DNA from 4 places in the Paenibacillus sp. P4_E11 genome. Region 2 is predicted to be linked to each of the others. Evidence: riboswitches for the same ligand, from Rfam matches in the RefSeq annotation. Region 2 holds a riboswitch; each other region holds the start of a gene.
What was found. Region 2 has a riboswitch for cyclic di-GMP ahead of AC1DWB_RS06060 (hypothetical protein). Riboswitches for the same ligand answer to the same signal wherever they lie in the genome.
Positions count from the first base shown of each region.

Region 1: it holds a riboswitch for cyclic di-GMP, as region 2 does, so the genes downstream of both, AC1DWB_RS09085 (hypothetical protein) here and AC1DWB_RS06060 (hypothetical protein) in region 2, are expected to answer to the same signal.
Region 3: it holds a riboswitch for cyclic di-GMP, as region 2 does, so the genes downstream of both, AC1DWB_RS18135 (helix-turn-helix domain-containing protein) here and AC1DWB_RS06060 (hypothetical protein) in region 2, are expected to answer to the same signal.
Region 4: it holds a riboswitch for cyclic di-GMP, as region 2 does, so the genes downstream of both, AC1DWB_RS27550 (serine hydrolase domain-containing protein) here and AC1DWB_RS06060 (hypothetical protein) in region 2, are expected to answer to the same signal.

Region 1 covers NZ_JBFUIX010000016.1:38,821-47,305, reverse strand. The annotation lists gene AC1DWB_RS09115 (helix-turn-helix domain-containing protein) at 1-448, opposite strand, end outside; gene AC1DWB_RS09110 (aminotransferase class I/II-fold pyridoxal phosphate-dependent enzyme) at 1,150-2,457, opposite strand; gene AC1DWB_RS09105 (NUDIX hydrolase) at 2,954-3,433, shown strand; gene AC1DWB_RS09100 (pyridoxamine 5'-phosphate oxidase family protein) at 3,761-4,387, opposite strand; gene pdxR (MocR-like pyridoxine biosynthesis transcription factor PdxR) at 4,501-6,033, shown strand; gene asd (archaetidylserine decarboxylase) at 6,458-7,246, opposite strand; gene AC1DWB_RS09085 (hypothetical protein) at 7,380-7,628, opposite strand; cyclic di-GMP riboswitch class I at 7,699-7,805, opposite strand; gene AC1DWB_RS09080 (acetylxylan esterase) at 7,891-8,485, shown strand, end outside.
Region 2 covers NZ_JBFUIX010000009.1:58,168-66,652, reverse strand. The annotation lists gene AC1DWB_RS06085 (polysaccharide deacetylase family protein) at 1-436, opposite strand, end outside; gene AC1DWB_RS06080 (DUF2161 domain-containing phosphodiesterase) at 1,141-1,875, opposite strand; gene AC1DWB_RS06075 (PrkA family serine protein kinase) at 2,248-4,143, shown strand; gene AC1DWB_RS06070 (cold-inducible protein YdjO-related protein) at 4,229-4,393, opposite strand; gene AC1DWB_RS06065 (class I SAM-dependent methyltransferase) at 4,685-5,491, shown strand; cyclic di-GMP riboswitch class I at 5,576-5,659, shown strand; gene AC1DWB_RS06060 (hypothetical protein) at 5,748-5,957, shown strand; gene AC1DWB_RS06055 (hypothetical protein) at 6,059-6,262, opposite strand; gene AC1DWB_RS06050 (hypothetical protein) at 6,457-6,666, shown strand; gene AC1DWB_RS06045 (hypothetical protein) at 6,897-7,145, shown strand; gene AC1DWB_RS06040 (VanZ family protein) at 7,158-7,703, shown strand; gene AC1DWB_RS06035 (ATP-dependent DNA ligase) at 8,211-8,485, shown strand, end outside.
Region 3 covers NZ_JBFUIX010000047.1:3,016-9,451, reverse strand. The annotation lists gene AC1DWB_RS18165 (glycoside hydrolase domain-containing protein) at 1-498, shown strand, start outside; gene AC1DWB_RS18160 (hypothetical protein) at 619-1,302, shown strand; gene AC1DWB_RS18155 (hypothetical protein) at 1,419-1,619, shown strand; gene AC1DWB_RS18150 (YhjD family protein) at 1,616-2,074, shown strand; gene AC1DWB_RS18145 (hypothetical protein) at 2,473-2,640, shown strand; gene AC1DWB_RS18140 (DUF7667 family protein) at 2,634-2,894, shown strand; cyclic di-GMP riboswitch class I at 3,011-3,102, shown strand; gene AC1DWB_RS18135 (helix-turn-helix domain-containing protein) at 3,543-3,776, shown strand; gene citZ (citrate synthase) at 4,181-5,293, shown strand; gene icd (NADP-dependent isocitrate dehydrogenase) at 5,406-6,436, shown strand, end outside.
Region 4 covers NZ_JBFUIX010000112.1:1,794-10,278, reverse strand. The annotation lists partial or broken gene AC1DWB_RS27555 (lamin tail domain-containing metallophosphoesterase family protein) at 1-207, opposite strand, end outside; gene AC1DWB_RS27550 (serine hydrolase domain-containing protein) at 585-2,132, opposite strand; cyclic di-GMP riboswitch class I at 2,403-2,488, opposite strand; gene AC1DWB_RS27545 (phytoene desaturase family protein) at 2,495-3,793, opposite strand; partial or broken gene AC1DWB_RS27540 (sigma factor) at 3,837-4,223, opposite strand; gene AC1DWB_RS27535 (FAD-dependent oxidoreductase) at 4,198-4,701, opposite strand; gene AC1DWB_RS27530 (FAD-dependent oxidoreductase) at 4,619-5,371, opposite strand; gene AC1DWB_RS27525 (DUF6223 family protein) at 5,536-5,940, opposite strand; gene AC1DWB_RS27520 (VOC family protein) at 6,010-6,393, opposite strand; gene AC1DWB_RS27515 (DUF6220 domain-containing protein) at 6,647-7,123, opposite strand; gene AC1DWB_RS27510 (response regulator) at 7,309-7,995, shown strand; gene AC1DWB_RS27505 (sensor histidine kinase) at 7,992-8,485, shown strand, end outside.

The DNA of each region.
Region 1 (8,485 bases), on a different contig from region 2:
GGTAGCTGTCCCGCAAAGCGTCTAATTTCTGATACCCTTTCTCGCTGGACAGCACAAAGCGCTCTTCCGGTAAAAACAGATTGACCGTATTCGTAAACTCAATCGATCTTGACGCTGCGGTCAGCTTGTCCAGCAGATCGATCATCTCGACGAAATCGCGTCTATCAGTCTGGTACAAATATTGCTGCACGCCTGGGTCGAGCGTAATCCCACGAGATGACTTCGATATGGATTTCAAAGCGCTGTCGACGCGCTCCTGAATTTGTTCGATCATTTCGAGATTAGCCACGTTTACCTGCCGCTCCAAATGGTTGGAGACAATCGCATATGCCAAAAAAGCGGCAAGAAGAATGGGGATGCATAGAGCAACAATCCCGAAGCCCAGCAACCTCCTGAAATACATTCCTCTTGCGAGAAATGATTGGATGGCATCTCTTATCGCACGCATGCTTCTCCTCCATATTCGTTACGTTAATGATTTCCTTTATTATAGCGACCATAAAAGCGCTTTGCATACTTATTCTTTAGAGCCTCAGCAACTCCGCTTTGCATATCATCGGGTGCTCGTCCAAAAAACCTTCGGTTCACTGCGTCCTTCTAGGAAGTTCCAATCATGCCCTCCGTGATCCACGCTATCCCTTTTCATAAACTCCTCGTTTCTTTGCCCTTCCTCCATATTCGGTATAAACTACTGACTTGGAGTTGACGATGAATAATTATTAAGGCGATGCATGAATAGAGCGCGATCATGATAGTATGGGGGTATTCATCCGAATGATAAAGTGTACGGCTTGCTCGAAAATGACGGAACTCCAGAAGCAACACTGTTCTCATTGTGGGGAAATCCTGGCGTACACCATTTCCGAGAAATTTGATATTCTCGCTGCCTCTGTTGAAAAGGCGCTGAAGAAAGAATTGGAACTTCGAAGGACTACTCGGGAATAACAAGGACTATTCTGGAAATAAAGAACGTCTCGAAGCCATTGTGAAAATGGTTTGCGAGACGTTTTTTTTAGTAAGTTCCGGGGTCCCCGCAAAGTAATAGGAATACTCTTCGAAGGTCCCACGTCACTTTGTGGGGCTAGAGTCCGGGACCCCCGTAAAGTAATAGGAATACTCTTGGAAGGTCCCGCGACACTGTGTGGGGATTTACTTGGCGGCGACTTGCTCCAAATCCTTGACACCTTGGTGGATCAGATTGAACAGATCCTCCAGATGCTCGACCTCGATGCAAGAGAATGCAACACGCAGGTCGGTCGTACCCAAGGCGATCGTGCCGATCCCGTATTGGTTCAGCAAGTGAACGCGGAGCGTCTCGGCGTCAACGGTGGTCAGCTTCAGACACATGAAGTAGCCGGAGTTGAACGGGTAGTAGGTCCAAGCGCCTTCGAATTTGCCACTGTCGAGCAGCTGCTTCACTTTATTGGCGCGGCCTTTCATAATGTCGAACTTCTCTTGCTTCTGCGCTTCGAAGTCCGGTGATTGCAACGCATGCAGGACGAACGTCTGCGAGGGGTGCGGGCCACTCGAGATCGTGGCACGAATAATGCCAGTCGTCTTCTGCTCTAGCGCGTTCAAGAGCGCCTCACTCTCGGAAGCGTATGTGATGAAACCGACGCGGAAGCCCCACACGTATTCTTCCTTCGTAGCACCGTCCACCTTGACTGGCAAAATACGCGGGTGCAGGTTGGCCAGTTGGCCGAACAGCGATTCTGTGACGGAATCTTCGAAGAACAAGCTGAAGTAGGCGTCATCAGTGACGGCAACGATGTTGATGCCGGCTTCGGCACCGGCGAGCAAGGCGGCGACGATTTCTTTGCCTTCCGCCGGAGTCGGCGTATAGCCAGTCGGGTTGTTCGGGAAGTTCAGTACGACTATCGCTTTGCCTTTATTGCGTTGGGCCAGAATGGCTTCGCGCAGGGCATCGGAATTGAATTTATTCTGCTCATTATAGAGAGGGAAGTTGACGATCTCAGCTCCACGGCGAACGCCGAAGGTCAGCTCGTAATTTTCCCAGTTCTTGTCGGGGAATATAACCGCATCGCCCGCATCGGCGAATAGATCGGCAATGATGCTCAGTCCATGTGTCAGCGCGTTCGTGACAACCGGGTTCCCGAAGCCTTTGCCTTGAACGGAAGGGTTCTCGGTAATCATCTTGCTGCGCCAAGCTTTGCGAAGCTCTGGCTTGCCCGCAGGCGGGGCGTACTCGTATAGATCTTTGGGCGAATAAGCGCTAAGTGTATCTTGAATGGATTTCAGGTGCATCGGCTGACCGTTCTCGAGGGCAATCCCGATTGTCGCGTTATAGGTTTTAGCCTTAACCTTAGCTTCGGCCGATTGGCTCAAGATGCCTTCTTTGGGGAAATAAATCGCTTTGCCTAGTCCTGATAGCATGTCGAATACATGTGTGTTCTCTCTCTGAATCGTTTCATTAAGCTGCTTCACCATTGGGTTCATTTGAATCAAGTCATCCTTCCAATCGTATAGTTCGACTTTATGTCGCTATTATATCACTTGTGAGGAGGAGCGTCACCACCGAGTGCACTTCATGTATAGAAGTCTGAAAACTTACCGATACAAGCAATTAGAGAACAAACAGGAATTTCTTTCCGTGCCCGTGTAATGTACAATAGAGAAAAGTTGGATTATGACAGAGGAGATTAGAGGCTGTCGATACATAGCGCACACATGAGTGGAAATGGAAAAAGAGGATCCCGGCGAGTTGGCTTGAACCTCCATACCGCTAGACCCCTTAGCCGATCCAAGGAGGTTCAAACAAGATGTTAGAACTTACGGGGCCCCCGCAAAGTACTAGGAATTCACGACAGAGCATTGTCTTCACTTTGCGGGGTATACTTAGGGGTCCTTTTTCACTTGGAACGGCCGTCATAGCCTCAATCGACTATGAATCGACAGCCTCGATTATGTCCTTTTTGTCCGAAGGGAGCATGCGATTATGAATCCGAAACTTAGAGCGGCGGGTATTATGCTCCGGCAAGGCCGTTCGGCTAATGATCGAGCGGGAGAGCGAGAAGTGCTCGTGCAATGCGATGAGGACGAATCGTTCTATCGGTTCGCCGGAGGCACTGTAGAGTACGGAGAAACCGCATCCGAGGCCATAATCCGTGAGTTTATGGAGGAATATGACCTTGAGGTCGTAGTGGGGCCTTTGCTGGTCGTGAACGAACATTTTTTCCAATATTATGGCAAGGAGCACCATCAGGTTACGTTGATTCACAGGTGCGAGCTGCTGGTTACGAACGATATTCCCGAACCGTTGTGGCACAAGGAGCATTCCTCGGTTAAGTTGGTGTGGCGCTCTCTATCTCAGTTGAAGAAACGGCCGGTCTATCCGGAAGGCATCTTCGCTATGCTGGAGCAGGAAATTCCGGCGATCACGCACTTGGTGACGGGCCGGGGGTATAAGTCTTGAGCTGAGGCGATGGGCTGGAGGGCTGAAGGGCTGAAGGGCTGAACGGCCAATAAGGGAACTGAGTTCCCTGTTGGCCTTTTTGTTGTACGCGAATATTGCGAGAATAGCAAATTAGTGGAGAAAATTTCCGCTATTGCTGAGAAGATCGTTTTTTTACCTGAAATAACGGATGAATTTTCCTTTATTTTTATTTTTGCCTTCGCTTTTGGGATTTAATATAAAAATAACGGATGAATTTTCCACTATTTGAGTTCATGAATCGTCTTCTATCTGGACCCCATATCGCTGCACATTCCTCGATTTGATGAGAAGTTAGACAGCAGTAGGCTAGGTTTTGCTACGATGTGCGGGGCAGTAGCGGGCCATCAGCTCGGCGGTTTCCGCATCCATCGGCTTGTCCCGCTGAAGCAGCTCATTGCGGATATGTTCATTTTTCGCTTCAGGCAGGTTCTGACCGAACTTGAACTTGGCCGATAGGTGCTCGGGGGTGATCCGCACAACGGCCACACCTTTTACCCGTGATGCGTAAGCAGGAATGTTTGGATCAATTGGGTCATATCCGCCCTCTGGCTGAAGCTTCTCCATCAGAGCAGATAGGGCTTCCGCTTTTTCCGCCAAATCCACCACAACCGCCGCTTTCCCCCGAATCAGAACGGATTTGAAATAAGCTGTCGCCGGGCAAGCGAATACAGGGTCCGAGTAGTAAGATGGGATTATTGCATATTCCTTGGCCACACTGAAGCTGACACGCAGATCTTCCCCGAGCGCCTCCATTTTAAGCCCGATTTTGCTGCCGTATACATAAATATTGCCATTGGTATAGGCGAAATTTAGTGGCACCAAGTACGGATACTCCCCATTGTGCAAGCCCAACACCCCGAAGCTCATTTCTTGCAGGAACGACTCCGTCTCCTCGATGGATGCCATATCAAATTCTTCTCTTCTTACGACGATCACCCTCTCCTTGTTTGTCTTATCTTATAAAGTGGATTGACAAATAAAAAGCACCAATTATGATGGATTTGAATGGACCACTTTTTGCGGCGGATAAGTTAGGGGAGGATTGAATGGAATTTCATATCCCATTTGAATTGAATTTGGAGACACACCGCTACAAGCAGACGGCGCTGTACTATGCACTACGGGAAGCGATCTCAAGCGGGCGATTGGAGTATGGAACCCGATTGCCGTCCAGCCGTGATCTCGGTCGTCAATATGTGTTGTCTAGAGGCGTTGTCAATCAAGTGTACGAGCGGCTCGCCGCTGAAGGCTATGTGGAGGCGGAGCCGGGGAGCGGGACGTATATTCGGTTCCGGCAAGCAGCCGCTGATGGGGAAGTCGGGGATCCTATGCACATTCGACTGTCAGACTGGGGGAGCCGCCTTGGCCAACTATCTCAGCCATCGCGAAGAGAGGGGCGGGCGGGTGATACTGGGTTGAGGCAAGAAGAACAGGGTGGCAGTCCGTTGGAGCATGTGCGAGAGCTCCACAGCGGGGACATAGTGTTCGATTTCGGCCAGGTTGAGCCTGTGCCGTTCCCCGCGCCTGAATGGCGCCGTCTTCTGTACGCGGAAGTCCGCGAGAAGACGGAAACGCCGGGCGCGACCGCCCCCACGCAAGGCTATTTGCCTCTGCGCGAGGCAATTGCCCGCCACTTGAAGCGGGCGCGGGGCATTACGGTGACGGCGGACGCGATCGTCATCGTCAATGGGTCCATGCAAGCGCTGGCGCTGACCGCGCAGCTGCTGCTGGACGCTGGCGAGCCGGCCGTGATCGAGAATCCCGGTTACACCGGGATTGTCTCGGCCGTCCGCGCCGCCGGCGGCGTGCCTGTCCCTGGCCAATTGGACGGCCAGGGGCTGGTGATCGAGCCGTGGGATGCCCGGCTCGCGTTCGTGACGCCCAGTCGGCAATTCCCGACTGGGACGGTGCTCAGCCTGCCTCGTCGGCAGGCGCTGCTGCAGTGGGCCGCCGAGCGCGGCGCTGTCATCGTCGAAGACGACTATGACAGCGAGTTCCGCCACCATGGGCGGCCGATTGAACCGCTAAAGGTGCTCGACCGCGCCGGGCGCGTCGTCTATGTCGGCACCTTCTCGCGAACGATGCAAGCGCAGCTGCGTATCGGCTACGCCGTATTGCCGAAACGGCTCCTGGAGCCGTTTGTTCGGGCGCTGCGGCTATATGAGCCGTACCCCGCATCCCTTCTGGAGCAGCGGGCGTTAGCGCAATTCATGGGGAGTGGCGGCTACGAGCGTCATATGCGCCGCATGGGCCGAGTGTATAGTCGCCGATTCGAGCTGTTCCGGCGGCTGCTCGATCGTGAGTTGGGCACACTGTTCGAAGTCGTGCCCTCCGATGCCGGTCTGCATGTGTTCGCCCGCTGGCGCGGTGACGAGGCCAGCTACGAACGATACCAGACACATTGTAAGCAGGCGGGAGTTGTATGGGGAGATGGAAGGAGTTACTTTTACGAAAATGCATATGCTAGCGCGTGTTTCATATTCTCCCACTTATCGGAAGAGCGAATTGAGGAGGGAGTGGAACGGATGCGTGTGGCGGCTATTGTATATCGGCAAGCGGAAGCACATCTTGGAAAGTAATGAATTGTCTACTTCAAGCACAAAACGGTGCCGTCCCTGTACAGGATGGCACCGTTTTGTGCTTGTTCGATGGCATTTGTGCTTCTGATTGTACTTATGTTACTGCTCGTCTTTAAAGGCAGTGCCGAGCGAGCTGTAACATGAAATATGAGGCTGTCGATTAACTGTGGACAAGGGAAGTGGAGAGTGAAAAAGAGGACCCTGGCGAGTTTTGGCTTGAACCTCCCACCGCTGAATCTCTTATACAATCAAGGAGGTTCAAACAAGATGTTTGAAACCCGGGCCCCCCACAAAGTACTCGGAAATACTACAGAGCTTAGCTTCACTTTGTGGGGATGACTAAGGGTCCTTTTTCACTCGGAACGGCCGTCTTAGCCTCTATCAACAGTTAATCGACAGCCTCAATATCCGCACACCGCCCGCCTTACTTATCATGCAAAGTACCGAGTGATTCGCCCATCTTGACTTTAGAACCGACCTGCAAGTCGGCTCGAGGGGTCAAGATTCCGGTCTCGGTCAACAAGACGACCGTCGAGCCGAATTCGAAGTACGCAAGGTCGCCGCCTCGTTCGAGCCGATCAGGCAGCGCTTCCGAGTAGCGGATGCTGCTCACATTCATCGCACCGACCTTCACGACCGCGATCTCTCCGTGCTCATGCTCGATGTAGGTGATCAGTCGCTCGTTGCGGCTCAGCACGCGTCTCATCTGCGTTAAGCCAAAATCATTGACAGGATACACCTTGCCCGGCACATGTTCTTTTTCCAATATAAGGCCCGAGACAGGAGCATGGATCCGGTGATAGTCGGTCGGGCTCAAGTAGAGGACATAATAGAATCCGTTCTTGTAGTTCACCATACGAGGCGACTGGTTGAGCAGCTCCTCAATCGTATAATCCTGCCCTTTCACGTTCAGGAGTTGACCGGACTCGATCCGTCCGATACCGGTAATCAAGGCATCGACCGGACTGACCAGGGAGTCGACTGCTTCATGAATCGGCCGTAAGCCTGGCTTCAGCCTCCGCGTGAAAAATTCATTCAGCGAACGATACTCACTCACCGCCTTCTCTGCATCATCCAGTCGAATACCATACAGCTTGGCGAAACGGGGGATTAGCAGACGGCTCACGCTCGATTGGGCGAATGCACCGGTAATGCTGGAAATCCATTTTCGGGAGGATAGCTCGGTTAACAATCGGAAAAAGGCTTGATTCATCATTTTCGCTGGGAGTCACCTGTTTCTTCGTATCAGTAAGTTCATCAGCCTTATATTGACACAGAAGCCGCTCTAAATCAATAAGCACCCTAACAAAAAACGACCCATTCTGGGTCGTACTACCTGTTTGTTTCTACAGGTCATTTTCCACTTTTGCCCACCCTTCATCTGGAACAGGCAATCGCTTCTTCAAGTATTCTTTACAAGTAAGGCAAGTTGTAGCATTAACGCTGATTGGTGTTGAGTTTCCTGAAAACTTGATGCATTGAATGGGTGTCTTGTCATCGGGGTCGAGGGCGATTTCAACGCAGAATCGGCAGTTGGCTACGAGCTCTCTCGTAACCGACAATGTCAGATGTTTGATCCGGTTCAATTCATCCATCGAGAAGGCTCCCTTGCGCTCAGGCATCATTGAAAAGAACAGCCGCTACCGGTGGCAGCGACTGACTCGAATGAGCAGCCCGGCTATCATAGAACCTGAAGTCTGTACCAGACGTCCGGCTCGGAAGACCCGTGGATTTGCGTCCCCGCCTTTCGGACGGGTTTGCCTTTTATCAATATTTACGAAACATCAGGAATATAGTACCATATGGAATGAGAACTTGTCACTAATTGTAAAAAAGGACGAATAAGGAGCTGTTAGTATGCCATTGGTCGATATGCCCTTAGCACAACTACGGGAGTACAAGCCTAGCTTGACGAAAGAAAAGGACTTCGATGCGTTCTGGGAACAGGAATTGGCGAAGTCGAGCGCGATCCCATTAAATGCCCAGCTCACTCGGATCGATTATCCGGTCGCATCGGTTGACGGATACGATATTGTGTATGATGGTGCAGACGGAACGAAGGTGCATGGCTGGTATGTCGTGCCTAAGGAAGCGCTTGCAAAACGGCCGATGCCGGTTATCGTACGTTACCACGGCTATAGCGGGAGTCGCAGCCGAGTCTATGAATTGCTGCAATGGTCAGCTATGGGTTATGCTTCGCTGACTGTGGATACTCGCGGTCAATCCGGTCTCACGCCGGACCGTGCTTCCTACAGTGCCGGAAGTGTAGGCGGGCATATGACGAAAGGGATTCTGGACCCGAATGAATATTACTTCAAGCAAGCTTACTTGGATTGCGTACGTGCGATTGATTTCGTATGTTCGCGTGAAGAGATCGACGCTTCCCGGATTGCGGTATGCGGGAACAGCCAGGGCGGCGGATTGACGTTAGCCGTAGCGGGGCTTGATTCTC
Region 2 (8,485 bases):
CTGCTTTCGTGTCCGGGTGACCCGACGTTGAGAGGCTCATCGACATCGACTGTTCGTTAGGCGGATTGGATCGGGATGGCTCCCCTGTTCCATGTGCGGAAGACTGAGAACTCGATATAGAGACAGATGGAGATGAGGAAGCGGTTGCAGATTTGGAATCGGGTGATGCATGAGATGGTGATGATCCAGCCGACACTCCTGATGCTGGATTAGGTCCTGATCTTGATCCTACTTCAGATCCAGACCTTGATCCGGATCCTGATCTGGCTGCAGGTTCGGTGGCTGAACTCGCAGTCGATCCGAATGCAGACTCGGTTGAGTTCGCCGACTTCTGCGAAACAGACTGACTGCTTTCTTTTTTCGTGCAACCTGCAATTCCCACTGCAGTCACGATCATCCAAATCGTCATTACGCTGACCATCTTGTTTTTGCCCATCTATGACACCGCCACGATTCAATATCGTACCCCTAGCAGCTAGCAGGACTTTTCTACTATATACATATACGAGGAACACTAGATTCATTCCTTTTATTTTTTGTTGGGCCTCCTATTTTATTCTGTAAGCGGTTGCGGATTTGTCGGGAAAACGGCCGTTCCAAGTGAAAAATTTTTTGAACCTCCACGCAGGTGCTGTAAGACGAAAAATAGGCTGTCGATTCATTGTAGATAGAAGCTAAGACGGCCGTTCCAAGTGAAAAAGGACCCTTATGCTCAAACATCTTGTTTGATTGTATAAGGGATTTCGCGGTAAGGAGGTTCAAGCCAAAACTCGCCAGGGTCCTCTTTTTCACTTTCCACTCCTCTTGTTCACAATTAATCGACAGCCTCGAAATCGGTCTTGCAGCCCGAGAAACGCCAGCCGCAGGAGCTGTAAGACGAAAAAATCGTCTTACAGCTCGAGAAATGAATCGACAGCCTCGAAATCGGCCTAGCAGCAACGAAAAGGCGTCGCTACCCCGGCTGTAGGGCCGGAAATCGGCCTAGCAGCAACGAAAAGGCGTCGCCCCCCGCTGTAAGGCCGGAAATCGACTTTGCAGCAACGAAAAGGCGTCGCCCCCCGCTGTAAGGCCGGAAATCGGCTTTGCAGCAACGAAACGCCGCCGCCCCCCCCTGTAGGGCCGGAAATCGACCGTGCAGCATCAATCCCGCGCCACCGCCGCAGCAATGGCCTTGCCCGAGAGCATATGCGCGACGATGTCCGCGTACTGCTCCAGCGCCTGCTCGCCTGCGTCGGTCAGGCGATACACGCCACGCTCGACGCGGGCGAACCAGCCGTAGACGTTGTCCCGCAGCAGCGGCTGCACCTTCGCGTTCTCGGTTCGCTCTCGCAGCTGCCGAGGGCTCGAAGGTCCGCTCTGCTGCAGACAATACGCACAGTAGAGCGCCTTCTCGCGGTAGGCCGTGACGAGCTTGCGCTTCGTGCTGCCGCCCACGTTGTAGTCGCCGGAGCGCTCCTTGAACTCGTACAGCAAGCGAGTAGCCTTCACCTTACTGCGTCGCGGTGTGTAAGGCTCAGGATGACAGAGCAGCTCGACCTTCGGTTTGCGCCTCGAGTAGAATCGCACCGTGATGAGGCCTAGTCCGAGCATGCGGCACAGTCGGGATAGCTCGGACCACTTCAACTGGTGCGGCGCCCTTCCCGTGGCGGGCAGCTCCACAGCCAAATACACATTGTCGGCTTGCTGCAGCCGATCGATTCCCTGAATGACGAGAGGTAGATTAAACGTTTTCTTCAGCTCAATAATGATAGGCGGCTCATCCCCGCGGATTGCCACCATATCGCAATGCTTGACCTCGCCCTTCACCTCATAGCCTAGCGTTTCCCAATATGTTTTGACAGGAAGATAAAGCTCGGTTTCGCTTTGGATCGCCATCCTGTTCGTCCTTCCTTTACTTGTTCGATGTGTCATATTTCCTGACAATAACTCACGATCATTATACCATAATTGCAAAGTTGAGCTTTCTTCAAGCAAATTTTTGGGCAACTTCGCAGGGCTTGATGCATATGGATGTAATACACTGCTAATCTAAACCCCAGCGTCAAGAAATCCGCAGTCAACTGCGGTATCACTAAGAATACGGAGTTGTATCAGAATTGACACAGAGTTGGCTCGCACTCGGTACACAATCGGCTTGCATTGGTTTTCATGATGGTCTTCAGCATCGGCTTACAACTAGACATACAAAAGGGAATAGCTCAGAACAGGAAAGCGCGTTTAGCCGTGTACAGATGAGAGGAGGGCACCATGGACATTTTTAAACGGATATCGGAGCACCGTCGGGAGCAGGAACAAGCCGCCTGGAGCGGTACGTTTGCCGAGTATGTCGATCTTGTCAAAGCCAATCCCGGTGTAGCCAAAACCGCGCATTCGCGCGTGTACGATATGATTGCTTGGCACGGGATAACTGAGGAGAATGGGCGGAAACGATACAAGTTTTTTGAAGATGAAATATTCGGGCTCGATCGGACCGTTGAGAAGCTCGTCGAGGAGTATTTCCATTCCGCAGCCAGACGCCTCGATGTGAAAAAGCGGATCCTGCTCCTGATGGGGCCGGTCAGCGGCGGGAAATCCACGATTGTGACGATGCTGAAACGTGGGATGGAACGTTATTCCCGGACGCCGGATGGGGCGCTCTATGGGATCAAAGGCTGCCCGATGCATGAGGAACCGCTGCATCTGGTGCCAGCCCAGCTCCGTGCCGACATCGAACGCGAGTTAGGCGTCAAGATTGAAGGCAGCCTCTGTCCGTCTTGCGCGATGCGGCTCAAAACCGAATTTGGCAGCCGGATCGAAGAGGTCATGATCGAACGAATCTTCCTCTCGGAAGAAGAACGAGTTGGCATCGGGACGTTTAGTCCATCCGATCCGAAATCGCAGGACATCGCCGATCTCACGGGCAGCATCGACTTCTCCACCATTACGGAATTCGGTACGGAGTCCGATCCACGGGCTTATCGTTTCGATGGGGAACTGAACAAGGCCAATCGCGGGCTGATGGAGTTCCAGGAGATGCTGAAGTGTGACGAGAAGTTTCTGTGGAACTTGCTATCGCTCACCCAGGAGGGCAATTTCAAAGCAGGTCGGTTCGCGCTCATTTCTGCCGATGAGCTCATTGTGGCCCATACGAATGAATCCGAATACAAGTCGTTCATCTCCAATAAGAAAAACGAAGCGCTCCAGTCGCGAATGATCGTGATGCCTGTTCCTTACAACCTGAAGGTGTCGGAGGAGGAGAAGATCTACCGCAAGCTCATCCAACAGAGTGACATGAAGCACATCCACATCGCCCCTCACTCGCTAAAGGCTGCTGCGATCTTCTCTGTCATGACGAGGCTGAAGGAGTCCAAGAAGCAAGGGATGGATCTGGTCAAGAAAATGCGCCTGTACGATGGAGAAACGGTGGAAGGCTTCAAGGACGCCGACCTCAAGGAGATGCAGAACGAGTATATTGAAGAGGGCATGACCGGCATCGATCCACGATATGTAATCAATCGGATATCGAGCGCATTGATCCGGCAAAATCTTGAATTCATCAATGCCCTGGACGTGTTGCGTGCGCTCAAGGACGGGTTAGATCAACATCCTTCTATCACGAAGGAAGAGCGTGAGCGGTATTTGAACTTCATCTCCGTAGCCCGCAAGGAATACGATGAGCTGGCGAAGAAAGAAGTGCAGAAAGCGTTCGTCTATTCGTACGAGGAGTCGGCCAAGACGCTGTTCAACAATTACCTGGACAATATCGAGGCGTATTGCAACTGGCAGAAGATCAAGGATGCGTTGACCGGTGAAGAGATGGACCCGGATGAGCGACTCATGCGTTCGATTGAGGAGCAGATCGGGGTGTCAGAGAATGCGAAGAAAGCGTTCCGTGAAGAGATTCTCATCCGCATGTCGACATATTCCCGCAAGGGCAAGAAGTTCGAGCACGGCAGTCATGAACGGCTTCGTGAAGCAATCGAGAAGAAGCTATTCACGGACTTGAAGGATATTGTCAAGATTACGACGTCGACGAAAACGCCAGATGAGAACCAACTGAAGAAAATCAACGAAGTAATCAAACGACTCGTTGATGAGCATGGCTATACGACCGGTTCAGCCAATGAGCTGCTGCGCTATGTAGGAAGCCTCCTGAATCGCTAAAGAACCCCACCAAAATAAAAGTCCGGAGCTAGCTGAATGTCAGCAGGTTCCGGACTTTTTTGTATGCTATGAGGTCGTAATGCAGTTAAGGACGCTTCCTTGGCTTGGGCGTCTTAGCGAGCTTGGGTAGATGCTTGAAGCTGCGAACCATCTTCCCCTTACACAACGGACAATCTGGTGAAGGTGATGAAGCGAGCTCCTCGCGAATCCATGCTTTGCATTCCTTATTGTTGCACCTGAATATCGGCATTGGAGTTAATTCTGGTTTTGCTGTCTCTGTTAACAAATCAATATACCCTCCCGAATCAATAAACATTCCTATGGCACTGTAACAGATATCAAGTTTCATTACAAATAATTAATAATTCCAGCAAGTCCGACGAAATGAAATCGAGTGAGGTGCAGGAATTATTATGTCATCCTATTATAGGAATTACCTATTAATATTAAAGCTTCTATATATTAGACGTATAACTGGACTGGGATCATAATGAAACCAACAAGTAAAGAATTAGATCATTTAATCAAGGGAGCTGCTATTATGGAAAAGAAAGCAAGTGTGGATCAAGGAACAACGAGCATCAACATAAGTCAGGTATGGAACTCGAGGCTTTATGACAATCAGCTGGGCTTCGTCTCGGAGTACGGCAAGGGAGTCGTGAACTGGCTTGATCCCCAGTCCGGCATGAGGGTACTTGATCTGGGCTGCGGTACCGGTGATCTGACTGCTCTGATCGCCTCATCAGGCGCGGAAGTAGAAGGCATGGATGCATCGGCGGAGATGATTGCTGAGGCTAGGGCCAAGTACCCTGGCTTGCCATTCGAGGTCGCCGATGCACAAGACTTCCGCACATCACCGTCCTATGACGCCGTCTTCTCGAATGCGGCGCTGCACTGGATGAAGCGCCCGGCGGATGTGATCCGCGGCGTCTGGGATGCGCTGCGGCCCGGCGGCCGCTTCGTCGGCGAGTTCGGCGCGAAGGGCAACGTAGCGCACATTGCCACGGCGCTGGAACGGGCCGTCACGAGGCGCGGTATAGATGCCATAGCCTGCAATCCTTGGTATTTCCCGACCGCAGGGCAATATGCCACACTGCTGGAAGATCAGGGCTTCACGGTCGATCGTCTCGTGACTTTCCAACGTCCGACGGCATTGAATGACCGCGAACATGGGCTTCTCCATTGGATCGGGATGTTCGGTGGAGCCTTCACATCAGGGTTGACGAACGAACAGCTGGAGACGGTTTATCAGGAGATCGAACAGGAAGTTAGGCCAGCATTGTATGGAGAACAGGGCTGGATGGCGGACTATGTGAGACTGCGATTCGAGGCCAGGAAGCCGAAGTGACAACATGAATAACAAATAGTCCGATATGCCTATTAAACAAGGGCGGGAATCTATGATACTATAGTCTCTGGTTGGTAGTACATTAGCATGATTTGGCAAACCCGATCGAAAGACGGGGACGCAAAGCTACGGGTCTTCAGCGCAAGCTATGACAGCCGGGTTGCCCTCTAGCGGATCTTATGAACGCTGTCATATGGGCAGCGTTCTTTTAATTGTTTAGCAATGCGACAACATCAGTGTCAGGGGGTGCTAATTAATGGAAGAAGTGAAGCAGTTGAAGACCGATTTGCATCGATTAACTGTCGAATTGATTGGAAATTGCGCTTACAGCTCGATGATTTCTTCGAATATTGAATTCAAGACCCCGATTTACTGTACGAAGTTCACTGGCAAGATGAATCCGACTTGCGTCGATGTTTCAACTTGTCTCGCTTGTCAGGAATACAAAAATGGCTTGGCCCGATAACGAGCGAGAGTTGTGGAATACGCACCTTACATAATAGAAGCCCGGACTCCATTGTCCGGGCTTCTTATTCGTCTTCTTAGATTGTTAGCACAAGTACATCATTACTTGTTGACAGGCACGGCATCCTGGAAGTATACCTCTAGCGTTATACCACGTTCGGAAATTTCTTTGGCGATGTCAATCCCAACATAGCGGATGTGCCAGGGCTCGTAGTTGTAACCGGTAATACTCTCTTCCGCCGCAAGCAGTAACCAGAAGTGACAGGCCGAGTAAGGCTCGACAGCCGATGATTTACGAGTAAACAAGTGCGGGGCCTCCCATTACTCGGATGATGCAAGCATTATATCATGATTCGTAGGAGGCTTGATAACCGTACGATCCGCATCTTGTGCCGCGAATTCGGGATATGTAATATTTGATTCCAATTGTGTTAAGGTAGCATTATGTTAGCAATTGGTCGTATGATGAGAGAATGATTCACAATTAGGAGGTAATACATATGAGCATCGTCCGAATGCCGACTTGTTATTACCGACAGCATGATGCAGATTTCAGTCTCCAGATTCCTGCAGGAGGGTTTGGCGGCTGGGCCAAGACAGATTATGAATTCGATCTGAACCGTTCGGCAATCGTTGTGATGCACGCTGGTGCGTTCGGGACACCCGAAGAGTCTTCAGGCAGATACCGCTCTGTTGAATACTTGACATGATCGAATGAAATTGCCGCGATGGTGTTCCCCACTCTGCTGCAAGCGGTGCGGAAGGCAGGGATGAAGGTGTTCCATGTTCTCTTCCCAGGAGACTATTACCAGCAGCTTCCCGGCTACAGCCGCGCCATCTCAAACAACTGTTGAAAAGAGGGGCACCGAGCCGGATTCTTACCTCAGACGGATTCAGAAATTCAAGAGTGAACATGTGTTCCCTGGAATTCATCGGCAATATGACATCGATCATCACGTATATCGGCTTTGCCATTGATGGGTGTCTGTTGTCCTCTCCTGGTGGAATGCTGGACATGTCCAGACGAGGACTTGCCTGCTCCGCGATTAGAGAAGCCGTTACGGCCATTGAGACGAAAGAGTCGGCACCCTATGAAGGGGCGAAGGCCATTGCACTTTGGCGGATATCGATCCTATTCGGCTTCATCTATGAACTGGACGACTTCATAACCGCGATCCGAAGCGACTAACGAGATTTCTACATGAATGTGATTGAAGATTGGCTAGCTAGCCAGGAAGGGGACGACATGCAAAGGAAGACAAGTACAACCATCAGGTGGATACCAGCCGTCCTTATTATGGCTGTTATCTTTTATTTCTCCTCCCAGCCTTACCATCAGCAAGACCTCAGACCGAAGCTTCATAAGTTGCTTCCTGAGCAAATGATCTCCGAACAGTTCTCCAATATTGAGTTTAACTATGCCGGTGAGACCGTCAGCATAAATCGCCTTGGGGTACCCGGGTTTGTGGAGTTTTTTATTCGCAAGGGGGCGCACCTATTCATATACTTCTGTCTGGGAGGGACTGTGGCATTTGCACTAGGGCATATGAAACGGCGGGGACTGCTGTTTCTGTACAGCCTGCTGATTTGCTTCTTGTATGCGGGATCAGACGAGTTTCATCAGAGCCTTACCGGGGACCGTACGCCCTTATTGATAGATGTGGCGGTTGATACGCTCGGGGCCGCAATTGGAATCGGGTGTATGTTGCTCCTGTTGTTGTTACATGGGAAGATAGTCAAGAAGTAGAGACTGGTCGATTCATTGTTGATTGAAGCAAAAACAGCCGTTCCAAGTGAAGGACCCCCGTTGTTCAACCCAATAGGTAATTTAGGTTACGGCTTGATCCAGGTCTTCTACCCTGTTATATAGCGAACGTTCGGCATAAGAATCTCTAAGCTTAAGTTGCTTAATGAGTTCCACAAATGCCTCAGATGAAAGAGTGATCTACGGATAGCGTTGGGTTGATGTCGGGTTTATGGTTATTTTCGGATCACTCTTCCTCCTCCCCGAGATTATACAGCGGTTTAGGGATATCAAGTGACAATAAATAATATCTGTCCGAGAAACAGGCGGGGTTAGTCCCTGGCTGTTCTTTTTTCTTTGACAAGAATACTTATATATGTAAAAGGCATGCGTCTCAGTCATGTGGAATTTTATTGCCCTGCTTCATAATTTAGGGCCTCCTTTATTATTTCCACTAACCCCCAATACCTCTCAAAAGCCTATAGTGGTACGATTACACTGGTGATGATTATGTTTATTTCCCCTATGCTACTCGAAACAGCCAAAAACCCATTTACACATCCAGACTTTATATTCGAACCGAAAATCGATGGACATCGGCTGCTGCTCACCCGCCAGGACGGGAACTCGCGGTTGTATACTCGCCATAATAATGATTGTACTCTTCAATACCCAGAACTTTACGATCTAGCAGAGGACGACATCTTACTTGACGGAGAGGTCGCTTGCGTCGATCAGTCTACCGGCGTGATTGACTTTGAATCCGTGATGGAGCGATTCCAGGC
Region 3 (6,436 bases), on a different contig from region 2:
GCTGTTGACTTCGACGCTAGTACCGCTCAAATGGCGACCGTCATCGAATACATTCGCGGCGCCAGCGAGGCCACGCCGAATCACACGACGGGTGTGTACGGGTCGTACTCCGTGATCAACGCGGTACGTAACGTTGCAGTCTGCTCGAAGTATTGGCAGACCTACGCCTGGAGTAGTGGCCGTGTAGCGGACTTCTTGAACTTATATCAATGGAAAAATGATGTCGTGGTTAATGGTATCGGGGTCGATCATAACATGGCCTATGGCGATGAGGGTGGCTGGAGTCTTGAGAAGCCGGTTGAACAGGCACCAGTGAAGAAGACTGAGTTCTCGGATGTCGAGGCTGGTCGCTGGAGTGAGGACGTGATCTGGGTCGCTAACCATCACGGCCTGATGACCGGGTACGAGGATGGAACGTTCCGGCCGGACCAACCGGTGACCCGGGAGGAGCTGGCAGATGTTCTTAACCGGCTGTTGGTGCTGATTAACAACAAATGACTGCTGCCCTGCTGGCTTCTGCTAGCGGGGCTTTTCTGTTTTTTGAAACATTTTAAACACATAACCCCTTGAAGATGGTAAAATCATGTAGGTACTATTTCCCATATGGGGGTGCATCACTTGTCTAATCGGACCCAGCGCAATTTTATTAAAGAAATGGAAAAGATACAGAAAGAAGCGGATTCAAAGGAACGCTATCTTTGCCCTTCGTGTAAGACCGAGAACATGGAGCATCAGAAGTATTGCGTTAACTGTGGAACGTGGTTACTTAGCACATCATTTCCGGCAACAAAAGTTAAGAAAAAACCGCGAAAACTGACGAGGTACATTAGGAACTTTTTTGTTACCGTTATTGGCGTATTCGTCTTGTTCGGGATCATTGGAGCATTAATCCAGCCTAAGTCAGAGCCGGCTTCCAGTGAGCAATCTAGCCAGCCTGCTGCTGAATCTCAAGAAGAATATAAAGCTGCTGCAGCAACAATTCCTTTTCTCGACTTAGCTAGAAATCCGGAAAGTTTCAAATCAAAGTCAGTGACTTACACAGGTAAGGTAATTCAAACTCTCGAATCGGGCAATAAAGTTGAATTGAGAATTAATGTGACGAAAGAGCAATATGGATGGCAGGATACCGTATATGTGAACTTTAGAAAAGCTCAAGGGGAAGATCGGATTTTAGAAAACGACATAATAACCCTTTGGGGAGATGTGAAAGGTCTTAAGACATACAAGTCTGTGTTAAATAGTTCCGTTACACTGCCTGAAATAGAGGCCAAATACATTACGATAATTGGAAATGAAAAGTGATTGTTACCTCGCAAAAGAGCAGGAGGGCTACCCCTTCTGCTCTTTTTTGTCCTTGATAGGAACGGGCGTTCTCGTTATAATACGAATAAGTGTTCGTATAAATTGGGGGTGTTCGCATGAAGAAGTACATAGGTCGCACCGTGGAGATCATCTATCAGGATCAGAACGGCAAGCTGTCACAGCGTCGCATCAAGGTCGAGTCAGTCAGGGATGGTAAGCTGAGGGCGTTTTGCATCACGTCCGGTGCACCTCGTGTCTTTACTATTGCGAACATCCTTGCCGCTATACCAACAACTAGAAAGGGTGCTGCCATATGAGCTTGACGCGAAAACAACTGACCGAGCATCAGGAGCAGTACCAGGATCGCGCCAAAAAGGTCCCGAGCGTGGTAACAATAGACGAATTAAAACTGATCCGGGAATTTGTCCTACTTCCTCACACACTAACCATGCTGCAAAAAAGCCTTGATGACCTCAAGCGGTCCAGAATCATGCTCCATCAGATCATGGAGCAATTTATTATTAAGGTGATGGACGAGGTTAGTGCTCAACTGTTCCGTGTTAGACGAGAGCTAAAACAGCATGATATAAAGGTGTTGTCAGACGAGACACACGACGATGTATTTTATACACAATACGTCTGCCGGGGGTACCAAAATAGGTTTGGCATGACACGTGAGGTCATGCGTTCGGAGATCGGAGTGCATCTAGCGCGAGCTTACAAATCCATTCTAACTCCGGTTCAAAATACAAAAGTAAGCGGCCCCGAGTAATCGGGGTCTTGTCGCAACTGGAGATTCGGCAAAAGCTCCTACCTTTCATCAAAGGATTCGACAGGTGGTTACGTCGAACTGTTCTGGTGAGGTGATTATAATGGTTTGTAATATTAAGACAATATTGGCCGTACTCGATCGTTCACAAATGGATCTGGCCGAAGCTCTGGGCATTAACCGGAATACTGTCACAAACCTCAGCCGTAATAAGTCGGTGCCACTCCTAAACCTGGCTTACGACATCAGAGATACCCTCAATTCCTGGGCTGAGACACAGGGAGTAGAGTCGAGATGGACCGTCGAACAAATTTGGGAAAGAAAATCCTAATCGGACAAGCAATATCACAATAGATTGTGCATACACTTTATCATCAACCGAAAAGGAGCTGATGGTCAGTATGCAGAAGCAAACCGTTTACCGCATTCGTTACACACAGGACAACCGCATTAAAGCTGTTCACGCCACGGAGGAGCCTGTCCAAGACCCGAAGAAGGAAACCCTTGCCGCTTGGTACGTCGTGGTGCTCGGGGCGCTGGCGTGCTTAGGGTGGTGGTCGCTGTGGTAAGTGATAGTCCGATTATTCAGCGGATTGTGCAGCTGCGGGTGGCTCAAAAGACAGGCGGACTAGATCCGGTCCAGAGCAAGGAGTTGGAGCTCTGCTTGGACTGGTTGGTCAACCACTGTTGGACGCAAGCCCTTCTCTGTAATTACTCGCTTATGGCCTCAATGACTAACGACGTGGACTGGCAGCACGAGATATGCAGGGACATTGATGACTTTGGGACGAGAAAAAAGCCGGGCCACCTGGGCACCGACTAAAACAGAGCCTTTTATCTTATGCGAATTGTCAGAAAATAATGCCAATTTAGCTATTGCCTTAGTGGAATGGTTGTCCTATCATTATCTTACATCATATGTAACATCTCACGATAGCGAGACGATAATGGCAAACCCGACGAAAGTCGGCTACGCAAAGCTATAGGGGCTAAACGGGTGTCAATGGACCGCAGGTCAGCCAGCTGCTGAGAGGTGAAAGGCATAATGTGCTAAGGAACGCTAAAACCTAATTTAGGAAATTAGGTTTTGTTTTAGCTCGACGACTTTACCCCTGGGATAACTTCATAGGCGTGGGAGGAGCGTTATTATTCGCTCTCTGCCGTGCCCTTCAGTTCAGTTCATCGACCCAGTCCACTAGTTCATCCATGGAGCATCCGAAGAAGAGTGCAGTTTTTCTCAAATTGTATACGGATAGTTCTTTCTTGTTGCTACACACAAGTGAGATAAAGGTTTCGGAAACTTTCAAATATAGTGCAAGGTCGACTTRCTTTTTACCTGTTAGATAAAACCATTCAGGCAATCGGCTCCTCCCAATGGGGGGAGTCATGTATCACCTCTCACATCCTAACTATATGGAAAGATTATACACATATCGAGCATGAGAAGTAAACTCGGGGAGATGGATGCAAAATGAAAGTAGGAATGAGGAATGTCCAAAGCGAGGTACAAATATCACTGCGAGCAGCAAGAGTTTCTTCGAGCCGATCAATAGAAGAAGCAGCAGAGGGCATAAAAATGTCTCCAGAAATGCTTCATGAGTATGAAAATGACTCAACGAATATACCAGTAAGTGTAGCAGTTGAAATGTTAAGTTTTTATGGATACCATATTGATCAAGTCTATTTTGGCAGGGAAAAGGAGTAAATGCGTAGAAGGAATAAAAATAATTTATCACATTGGCAGTATCCAACATAGTAAAATGCCGCGACCATCATCCAAAGTCGCGGCATTACCTTTTCCCACATTTTACCCACAAATGTAGTGATTCAGTATGATTTTTTGTGATTCATGGTGAGAATACTGGAATGGACAGATTCCCACAATAGCAATCAATTTGATTTAAAGTGATTCAATGTGACGAAACCGTGAGATAGTAGATGTTTATGGTGCTGATAATGAAGTTTTATGCCTCATTTTCTTCACTTCTTGCCCCAAATCATTTATCATAGTAACTGATAAGTATTTCTTAGCACCTGTCGCTGTTCTTATCGGTTCTATTTATAGCTTTACATCTGGCCCCTATATTATCACAAAGGAGCGATAAACGTATGACTGCTACTAAAGGTCTTGAAGGCATCGTAGCTACTACCTCTTCGATCAGTTCGATCATTGATGGCGTACTGACGTACCGCGGCATTGACATCGATGATCTGGCAGAGAATGCTTCGTTCGAAGAAGTAGCCTATCTGCTATGGTACGGCAAGCTTCCTACCAAGTCAGAATTGGATCAGTTGCGCAGCGAATTGAGCAGTAACGCTGCAATTGCGGATTCCGTCATTCAACAAATCAAGCTGTATCCGAAGGATACCAATTCTATGGCTGCACTTCGTACAGCTATCTCTTCTCTGGCTCTGTATGACGATGAAGCGAACGATATGAGCTCGGAAGCGAACTTGCGTAAGGCGATCCGCTTACAAGCGCAGCTTCCTACTGTCATTGCCGCATTCGCGCGCATCCGGGACGGTAAAGAGCCGATTGCACCTAAGTCGGGTGTCTCCATCTCTTATAATTTCCTATACATGCTGAGCGGCAAGGAACCGGAAGCCATCGCTGTCGAGGCGTTGGACAAGGCTCTAGTGCTGCATGCTGACCATGAGCTGAACGCGTCGACATTCGCTGCTCGCGTAACTGTCGCTACATTGTCTGACATCTACTCCGGTGTAACTTCCGCAATTGGCGCTTTGAAGGGTCCCTTACACGGCGGTGCGAACGAAGCCGTTATGGCCATGCTTGAACAAGTGGGCGGCGTGGAGAAGGTGGAATCCTTCATCAACGAGAAGCTTGCTAACAAAGAGAAGATTATGGGCTTCGGACACCGGGTTTACAAAAACGGCGATCCACGTGCCAAGCATCTGCAGAAGATGTCCTACGAGCTCGGTAAGATTACGAACAACATGACCTGGTACGACATGTCGATCAAGATTGAAGAGCTGGTAACGGGTCAGAAGGGGCTGAAGCCGAACGTAGACTTCTACTCCGCTTCCGTTTACACGTCGCTAGAAATTCCTCGTGACCTGTTCACGCCTATCTTCGCGATCAGCCGTGTATCCGGTTGGACCGCTCACATTCTGGAGCAGTACGAGAACAACCGTCTGATCCGCCCGCGTGCTGAGTATACCGGACCCGTTAACCAGAAATACATTCCGATCGAGAACCGCTAATCGGTTAACCCCACAAAGTGATGTGTTGCTTCGATGATTATGCCTGTTACTTTGCGGGGGGCCCCGAATTTTTTTAACTGATCATACCACATATTATTGGAGGGTTCATTCAATGGCACAATTCGAACAATTCTCGCTTCCGACTGAAGGCGAACGCATTACGATTGAGAACGGCAAGCTGCAGGTTCCTAACAACCCGATCATTCCTTTTATCGAAGGCGACGGAACAGGCCCGGACATCTGGGCAGCTTCCAAGCGCGTTCTGGATGCAGCTGTAGAGAAAGCCTACAAAGGCGAGAAGAAAATCGCTTGGTACGAAGTATTCGCCGGCGAGAAAGCATTCAACCAATACAACAGCTGGTTGCCAGCTGATACACTGACTGCGATCCGCGAATATATCGTGGCAATCAAAGGTCCATTGACTACACCTATCGGCGGTGGTATCCGCTCCCTGAACGTAGCGCTTCGTCAAGAGCTGGACTTGTACACTTGCTTGCGTCCTGTTCGTTACTTCAAGGGCGTTCCTTCCCCTGTTAAGCGTCCTGAGTTGGTTGACATGGTTATTTTCCGTGAAAACACAGAGGACATCTATGCGGGTATCGAGTGGGCAGAAGGTTCTGCTGAAGTGAAGAAAGTGCTGGAATTCTTGAAGAACGAAATGGGCGTTAACAAAATCCGTTTCCCTGAAACTTCCGGTCTAGGTGTGAAGCCTGTATCCAAGGAAGGTTCCGAGCGTTTAGTTCGCGCTGCAATCGAGTACACTATTAAGCATGGCCGCAAGAGCCTGACGCTTGTTCATAAAGGCAATATCATGAAGTACACCGAAGGCGCGTTCAAGAACTGGGGTTATGAGCTGGCTGAGCGTGAATTCGGCGATAAAGTGTTCACTTGGAACGAATACGACCGCATCAAAGCTGACAAAGGGACTGAAGCTGCTAACGCCGCTCAAAAAGCCGCAGAAGCTGCTGGTAAAATCGTCGTGAAAGACGCGATTGCCGACATCGCCTTGCAACAAGTATTGACTCGTCCAACCGACTTCGACGTCATCGCGACATTGAACTTGAACGGCGACTACTTGTCTGATGCCTTGGCTGCACAAGTTGGCGGAATCGGGATCGCTCCTGGAGCGAACATCAACTACCT
Region 4 (8,485 bases), on a different contig from region 2:
CATCGAAACAGGTACATTTGAATTATTATAAAGTTCTACAAATTCATATAAATCCGGTGCTGCACCTTTCGGATTCACGACCAATTCGGTAATGAGCAGGCTTGGAATCGAATCACTTGCACCTGCTGCCGTTACCCAACTTGTGTTCGGCGTCAACATCATGATAGCAAGAATAAATGCTATCCATTTCTGATAAAATCGTTTCATTGTGTGCCTCCTGATAGTCTGGTAGATCAATATACTATAACAATGAATGATTTGACCTGTGTTATGTAGGTATGAAGGTTTTATTAACGTACTCAAATCTCTTACATAAAAATAGCCCAAGCGGAAACCGCTTGGGCTGGCAAATTAATGTGACCTTTCAAATACTACTTCCTAACAACAACACATAGCATTCCACATGACTCGTATGCGGGAACATCCAAAATCGCCATTCATGCGACCTGTTTCACACAGATGGCCATGTGGATTGCTTTTCGATAGATGTTGAATCAGTGTCTAAAACAGAGTTGCGGTGTCCGGGCCAGAAAGTCCACTTGCCCAGGATCAGCGTAATGGCCGGTACGAGGAAAGAACGATTCTCAACATTTCAACTTTGATGTTTTTTCATGCGAAATCGACCGAACCAACCGAATAAATTCCATGCTTCCCTTCAGTGCCATAAGTACAGCCATTATCTTCAGCCAAGGGATTACATCCGGCTGAAAGATTGTTGCAATATGCCATACCGGCACAACTTGAGTCATACTCAACATCAGGACAATAAACAGACCTGCAAAATCCAGGACAATTCTTGATATAACTTTGATAGATATTTTAGTATGGCCAGAATTGTCAGGACTCCACGGCCCAAGACAGCGCTTCGCAGTTCGAGCGGTCGTGTATAATAACCATGCGCTGAGCATGAATATTAATCCATTTACGAGCAAGTATTTCTGCGAAATGCTTAGACCAGATCCTCCAATCGGTTGTTCATTCAGTAAGTTTATGACCCCGGAGGCGATGTGGGTAGTCGTAATGACGTGTGTTTTGGGCCAAGCAGCATCGATCGCGTCAAGTACGTTAGCGAACACGATAACTCCCAGTTTTTGTTCCGGAACAATATAAGTTTGGGCTTGGAAGCCTATCGAGCCACCCGGCTGACCGATAACCGGTAAACCGTTAATGTGATCTGTCATCCAACCCATGGCGTACGTTCCCGGAACAGGTTCGGTCTGCATAAGTCGTATGCTTTCCGAAGAGAGCACGGAATCATCTTCAAATCGGCCGCCGTTCATTTGGGCAATCAAGTATTGGCTCATGTCCTTCGCACTGGAATAGAGGTAACCCGCCGGCGAATCCCCTGCAATATAAACATAGGGGCCATGATAGGCAGCGTTGTACCCCAATATCCGACGGTAGGGCGTAGCCAGTCCGTTAACAGTTGCTTCATCGAGCGTCATAAAGCTGTTATGCATTGACAGAGGGCTGAAAATATGTTCCTTCACATAGTCGCCATAGGACTGGCCGGATACTTGTTGCACAATATAGCCAAGCAGTACATAATTTGCGTTCGAATACCTGTAGGGATGTTCGGTTTGATTGGTTTGCTTTAAAAACTTTTCCGCATAAGACAAGGCGTTTTTCTCTATAGCGTTTTGATATCGATCGTTGACACTTGCCAGCGTGTTGCTAAATGTTGAGATTTGGGTGAACCCGCTTGTTTGATTAAGTAACTGACGTACAGTAATGGACTCTGCACCGTTATACTTAGTGGGGATATAGCGCTGTATAGGTACATCTAAGTCAATTTTTCCTGCTTCGACAAGTTGCAGAACGGCCATAGCAGTAATCGACTTGCCGATCGAACCTATTCCGAAAGGGGTTTCAGGTGTTACAGGACGACCCGATGAATCAGCTTGACCGTATCCCTTAAGGTAAAGAATACGATCCCCCTGTACAATCCCGAGAGCCAGCCCCGGAAGACGTTGTCGTTTCATTTCACGAGCAATATACGCATCCACTTCGGAGAAAACTGAAGTTCCAGATCGCTCTTCTTGCATACTACCATCGCTTCGCGCTGAACCGAATAGGGGGAAGATGAACAGACCACACAAGATTATTACTATAAATCTCATTCTCATTTCCATCCCACCCATCCCTAGTTATCTTTCTGTTAATAATTTCAGGGAAATGTTGAATGTCAATTTCATCTTTATGAGTATCGTGTAGACCAACGAATCAAAGAAAACGGGCAATAGTATTGTTCAAGATCCAAATCAATCGATTCGATGAGCCATTTCTTGAGGTTCTCATTCCCTTGGATATAGTAGATTTCCAAAAACAGCTGCTCTTTAGATGTATAATAGTTATAGAAAGTTCCAACACCAAACACGACCCCATAGGCCGTGTTTGGCAGATTGGGTAGCCCGGCGGTCATCACTTGAACAGTGAGAAGATCCGTGGCTTTGCGTCACTGCCTTTCGACAGTTTGCCGCTTTCTTCCTGTCACTCACACCAATATGGTTTCCCGCCCACCCTTACGGCCCGCCCCCATATCCTTTAACACGCGCCGCGCCGCACGTCTTCCGCTTGCCGCCGCAGCATCTGCCAAATTTTCTCCATGGGTGGCCCAATCTCCCGCCACGTAAAACCCTGCAATTTCGGGTACGGCTGGACCTGGAAATCGATCTTCCCTGCCTAAGTGCATATAGTCGTAGGCTGCAACTATGTTGGGGAGGTACTGCCTAGCAACGACTTCCTTCTGCCAGCCCGGTTGGATCAAGTCCAATATTTGTTCGAGGAGTCGTTCGTCAGCTGTTGGATCCGTTCCACCAGTACCATTATATTTAACAATGTGTACCACCGAAGTGCCATCTTCACTTAATCGAATAAATTTCGATTGATTCACGAAGTATATGGGTTGATCAACACCCAAAACGGAAAATCGATTTGGTACTGGAAGCCGCTTCAAAGAAAGAGTCAAACTTGCCGCCTGAATGACACGAGCCTGTTCTTTCCAACGTAAAACAGAATTGCAACCCGCATCTCCTAAGAGCTGGGAGGTTACTACGGGTGGGGTGGCGGAAATCACATGCGTGATGTCCATCTCTTGGCCGTCAGCAAACTTTATTTTACGAACGGCTCCATCATGCTCGATTTCCGTAACGTTTGTTCCTGTCATCATGGAGACGCCTGCCCGAACTGCTTTTTCGTAAAGCTGATCAACTAAGGTTTGCCAGCCATCCTGCACATAGACAATGCTATTCTTTTTCATCGCGCGTGCCATAGAACGTATGACGGGGCCAGCCAATTGGTGATCTGGGGCTTGTGAGTACGTTTGTAACCTGAATAATGCGTAAAATATATGACGAACCATCGGATCGCGAAGTTCTTGTTCAATCCAACTCCGCAGACTGATAGCCGGCACTGAATCGGCATCGATTTTTCCAAGTTTGGTAAAAAACTTTAACAACTCCATCTTACCTGACCAGCTTATGTTTCGAGAGATAATAAATTTAAGCATAGGGGTTACCTTATTGTTCCATAGAACCGATACGTTTACCGAAGGAGATCCCCCTTCCATTCTTATACCTAAATCTTGAAAGATTTCATCCACTGCCCCTCCCCTGACTATTGCATGATTGCCAAGATCGAAGATAGCCCCGTTTTTCTTGACAGATATTGCCCGACCACCAAGTTGGCTGGCCTTCTCGAAAAGGACAACGGACTTACCTGCTTGGGCCAACTCAATCGATGCCACCAAACCCGCAATGCCTCCACCAATGATTGCCACATCAAACTGTTTCATCCAACATACCTTCCTTCGCTCGGCATAATCACCGATAGATCAATTCGAAGCCCAGCGCCTCACGCAGGACGAAAACCGCCCGCTCTGTCGGCGTCAGCCTCTCCAACAGAACAAGCATGGCGTAAGACAGTAGATCACGGCGGACGACCGTCGTCTCGAGCGTATCCGCCTCCGGCGTCCGAATCGGCTCGGGGAGCCACGGACCGACGTACACTTCCCTCCTCCTCCGGGCCGACTTCTGCAGATCGAGGCAGCGATTAGTTACCATTTTGCACAAATACGCCTTCGGCTCCTCCAAACGTTCGGGATGAACGTCATACGCCTTAAAAAACACGTCCTGCACCACATCTTCCGCGTCTGCCGCAGAGCCTGTCAACTGATAAGCCAGCGTGAACAGCAGTGCTCTAAATTGATCGTATAGTTTCTCCATTCGCCGTATCACCTTTTCCGGGCCGTTCGAAATATTGCAATCTTGGTCTCGTTCGAAGCTGACTGGCTAAATCCCATGCCAGTTTCTTGATTTTCCACCCAAGCTTCCCCGTTATGATAATATCAAGTCCCCATTTGCGTGCCCACATCAATCCGCGATTTTCCCCCAGGCCGATGGCAAAGGCATCCATCAAAGATTTGTGAACCGGCGCGGAACGGCCCTCCAGATCGGCAATCACGATTTTCCCCAGTTGGAGCGCCTGAAATCCGCCTTCCTTGCACGTCATCTGATCCGCCTTGCCAGTCGTCGGATCGACGATTCTCGCACAGTCGCCAATGCTGTATACACCCGGCATCCCTTGGACGCGATAACATTCATCCACCAGTACCCGGCCATCAGAAGTAAGCGGCAAGCCCATACCGCGAAGGACCGGATTCGGAATCAGACCTAACGTCCATACACATAGGCCAATCGCCATTGCTGAGCGTCACCGCTCCTGCTTCCTCCCGCATCGCCTTACGATTGTGAAGCACTGTCACACCACATTCGCTGAGCGTCTGATCCAACTTCCGTCCAACTTTCTCAGGCCCTTCCGGGAACAGCCGCCCCTGTGCATTCAGCAAATAGACGGAGGTATCGGACGAATTCAGCCCTAGCGCCGATGCTTCCTTCCGAATGGCTAGCGCCAGCTCGGCGGACGTCTCCATACCGCTGATGCCTGCTCCCGCAACCGCGATTGTCATCAGTCGCTTTCGTTCCTCAGGGTTCGTCTCGCCGGCAGACTTCCACAGATTGGCACGCCAGCGCTCCCGGATGTCTGCCGCGGTTTGCGGGTCGGTCAAGGCGACGCCGCCCTGATCGGGATCCGGTCGCCGAACGATGCTGCCGACCGCCACGACTAAAAGGTCATAACGAATTCGGGCATCATTTCCTTGCGCATCCTCATATCGAATCTGTTTCCCTCCACTATCCACGGACGTAACCGTACCTCGCACGAATTCGACTCCATCTGAACAATAATGCGTCCAGGGAACCATAATCTCTTCCCCGCCCGCGGCCGGCCGGAATAACATCACTTTTCGCACGCCGGCCGTTCGCGATGCCCCGGGTCGTTGCTTGTATTGCTTTGAGCGCTGCAAGCCCTGCATGGCCGCCTCCGATGATTATGCATGTCAAGTCGTTCATCATTCCTCAGCTCCTTTTACGTTTTGCACATATAACAATGTAAGGCTCTGATTTGTGACATCGGAAACGAATGAATGAGAAACCTTGCATGGGTCGTTTTAATCACATGACCAGCACCATGGTCGGGTCAGCCGGTGCGGCGGGAGCGGGCAAGAGTTATCCCAGCGAGGATCATGCTAGTCAGCCCCAACACTATGGCAAAGATGGCCCCGACTCGCCCGTCACCGGTGCCGGGACCACCAGGGAATATGGTCACATGCACCCCAGCGTAGGCTATGACGATCAGCCCCACCACCATGGCCAAGATGGCCCCACGTCGCCCGCTGCCGGTGCCGAAACTTCCGGCGGAGCGGGCCAGAGACAGTCCAGCGAGGATCGCGCTGATCAGCCCCACCACCGCGTCCATCGTGGCCCAGAGTCGCCCGGGGGTTAATCCGTATCCGACATTACCGTTGGTCACTTCAGCAGAGGCAATAGTTGGAACAAGCAGAAATGCACAAAGTATTATGAATGAAACTACCTTCATTTTCATTTGTTATTTACTCCTCTTTGTTGTTTTTGAAAACTGAATATATATCAGCTTATAATAATGTTCTTTCCATCATTTGCTTGGAGGCTCGAAGAGTTCGATAGGATTACCTGCTGGGTCATCTAGTAAGATCTGCTTACCGCCAAATCCTGTGACAATATCATTGCGGAAGCGTAGGCCTGCTTTACGCAGGGTCTCGACAAAGCCGCCCAGGTCATCGACCTCGATTTGAATCCGATTCCAGCCGCCGGGTTCCGGTTTTCGCCCATCCGGCATGGCTTGAGCGGCTCCGCCTGGACCATTTTTGGCATTCACAAGAAGATTCAAGTCACCTCGCTGCAAAACGGCAAAACCGGGTGCGGGATGTGCTTTGACAATGAAGTCAAGATGCTGTGTGTAGAATGCGATTGTCGCATCTACATCGTCGACAATGTAACGTACTCTGATAGGGGCCATTCTTTCTCCTCCTAGATTCTGTTTTTGGTCAATATCTTGGAATATAAATAAAGAAAACAAGGATACCGGACATTCCGTATAGAACAATTACACTGATTCGAAACCAATGAGTTCTATTCTCATAATCATGCGCAACCAGATGCAGCGATGCTCCAGACGCGATAAGGAATAGAAAGACCAGTAGATAATCGGATAGATTAGGGTGGCATCTTTTCCTCTCCATCCATGTTGAAGATTGTGATCAAACCTCAATTCAACCGCTTTGCTCCGTAGATTCTTGCTTTTTTTCTTTTTTGAAGGCATCGGTCTTCCGTATGAGGGACACAGTTCCAAAAAACAACATCAGAGCGAGTACCGGATGAAGAGCAGATAAATATCCAATTCCAGACGGTAATTTGGTGCTGACCGCTATCAAAATGATGATGCCGAACAAACCCGCACTACGCATTCGAAGAGAAAGCGGCAGCCGAGCGATAAAAGAAATCACGAGTATCAGGATCGAAACAATGATCAGCAATCTGGCAAAGCCTGTATGGCTGGCCCATTGGGCCGAATTCCAAAACAGTGCGAGACCGGCAAGAAACACCTGGATCAAAATGCAAATCGCAAATATCCTTACCATTGCCTTAAACACCAAACGCGCTCCAACCACGAGCGGTGAAAGATTGGTTATTTCCGCCGCGCGATCCCCAATTTCAGGTTCACTGCGGTTTACGAATAGGTTGCTCATCTTTGAATCCTCGCTTTCGTTTAATATGAACTAGCGCTAGTTTAAACAATAAATGTCGAGAACTTATGCAGATCTTCCTCTTTTTGTGTGGATTTCTTCAAGAACATGTTAAATCACGGTATAATTTTGGGTAAGTGGTGTATTCTCGCACTGGAAGCAGACTAAACTGGAAAGATGTGATTGGAATGGAACCGAAATTGTTGCTTGTGGAGGACGAACCGGGCATGCTTGAGGAGATGCACACCTATCTGCAACGTGAAGGGTTTCGGGTATTGACCGCCTGTACCGGCAAGGAAGCGCTCACGATTGCCCGGTCTGAACGGCCTGATCTCGTCGTGCTTGATTGGATGCTCCCTGGGAAAAGCGGCATCGACGTATGCCGCGAAATCAGGCAAACCTCGAATTGCGGTATTATTATGGTCACGGCCCGATCGGATGAATCGGATAAAATCGTCGGTCTGGAAATCGGCGCGGACGATTATTTGACGAAGCCGTTCAGCTTGCGCGAGCTCGCTTCGCGCATCCGAGCTTTACTTCGCCGCTTGCGCGGACCTGATGACAGGTCGATGTTGTTGGAAAGAGACAACCTGATCATTTCCGAGGCCAAATGTCAGGTATTCAAGGACGACCAGGAGATCCAGCTGACCCCGACGGAATTCAAAATTTTGTACACGTTGGCTGCGCGTCCCGGAATCGTTTTCAGCCGCCTGCAATTATTAACAGCCGCACTCGCGGACGAATATATGGGATACGAAAGAACGATGGATTCCCATATCCGGAATCTTCGCCGCAAGCTGGGAGACGACCCGGCCGATCCTCGTTATATTCAAACGGTATACGGTTTCGGTTACCGATTCGGTGAACAATCATGACGTTGACGGTACGCCAAAAAATATTTGTCTACATGGGACTGCTCGTTCTTATTATCGGTGGCGCTCATGCCGTAACCAAACAGGTTTACATAGAATCTTTGTTCGATCAATTTCGTAAGGGAGAAATCGGTGCATCTTATTTGAACGCACCGCCCGGGGAACAAATCGAAATCTTGAAGACTTACGTTTCAGGTAAGATGCAGCAATTTTGGCTTGGAAATTTGGTCTTTTTCGTAGCAATCGGGCTGTTATTCAGTTTATGGATTTCGGGGATGCTGACGATCCCGCTTAGAAAGCTCGTTGCCGCTATCGAACGCGTTGCGCAGGGGGATCTGGACGTGAACGTTCCTGTACAATCAAAAGACGAATACGGTAAAGTAATCCAGACATTCAACGATATGACGCTTCGGCTCCGGGAAGCTGAGGACGCCCGCAGGCGGTTGGTAGCTGATGTCGCTCATGAGCTTCGAACTCCGCTGTCTATCATGCA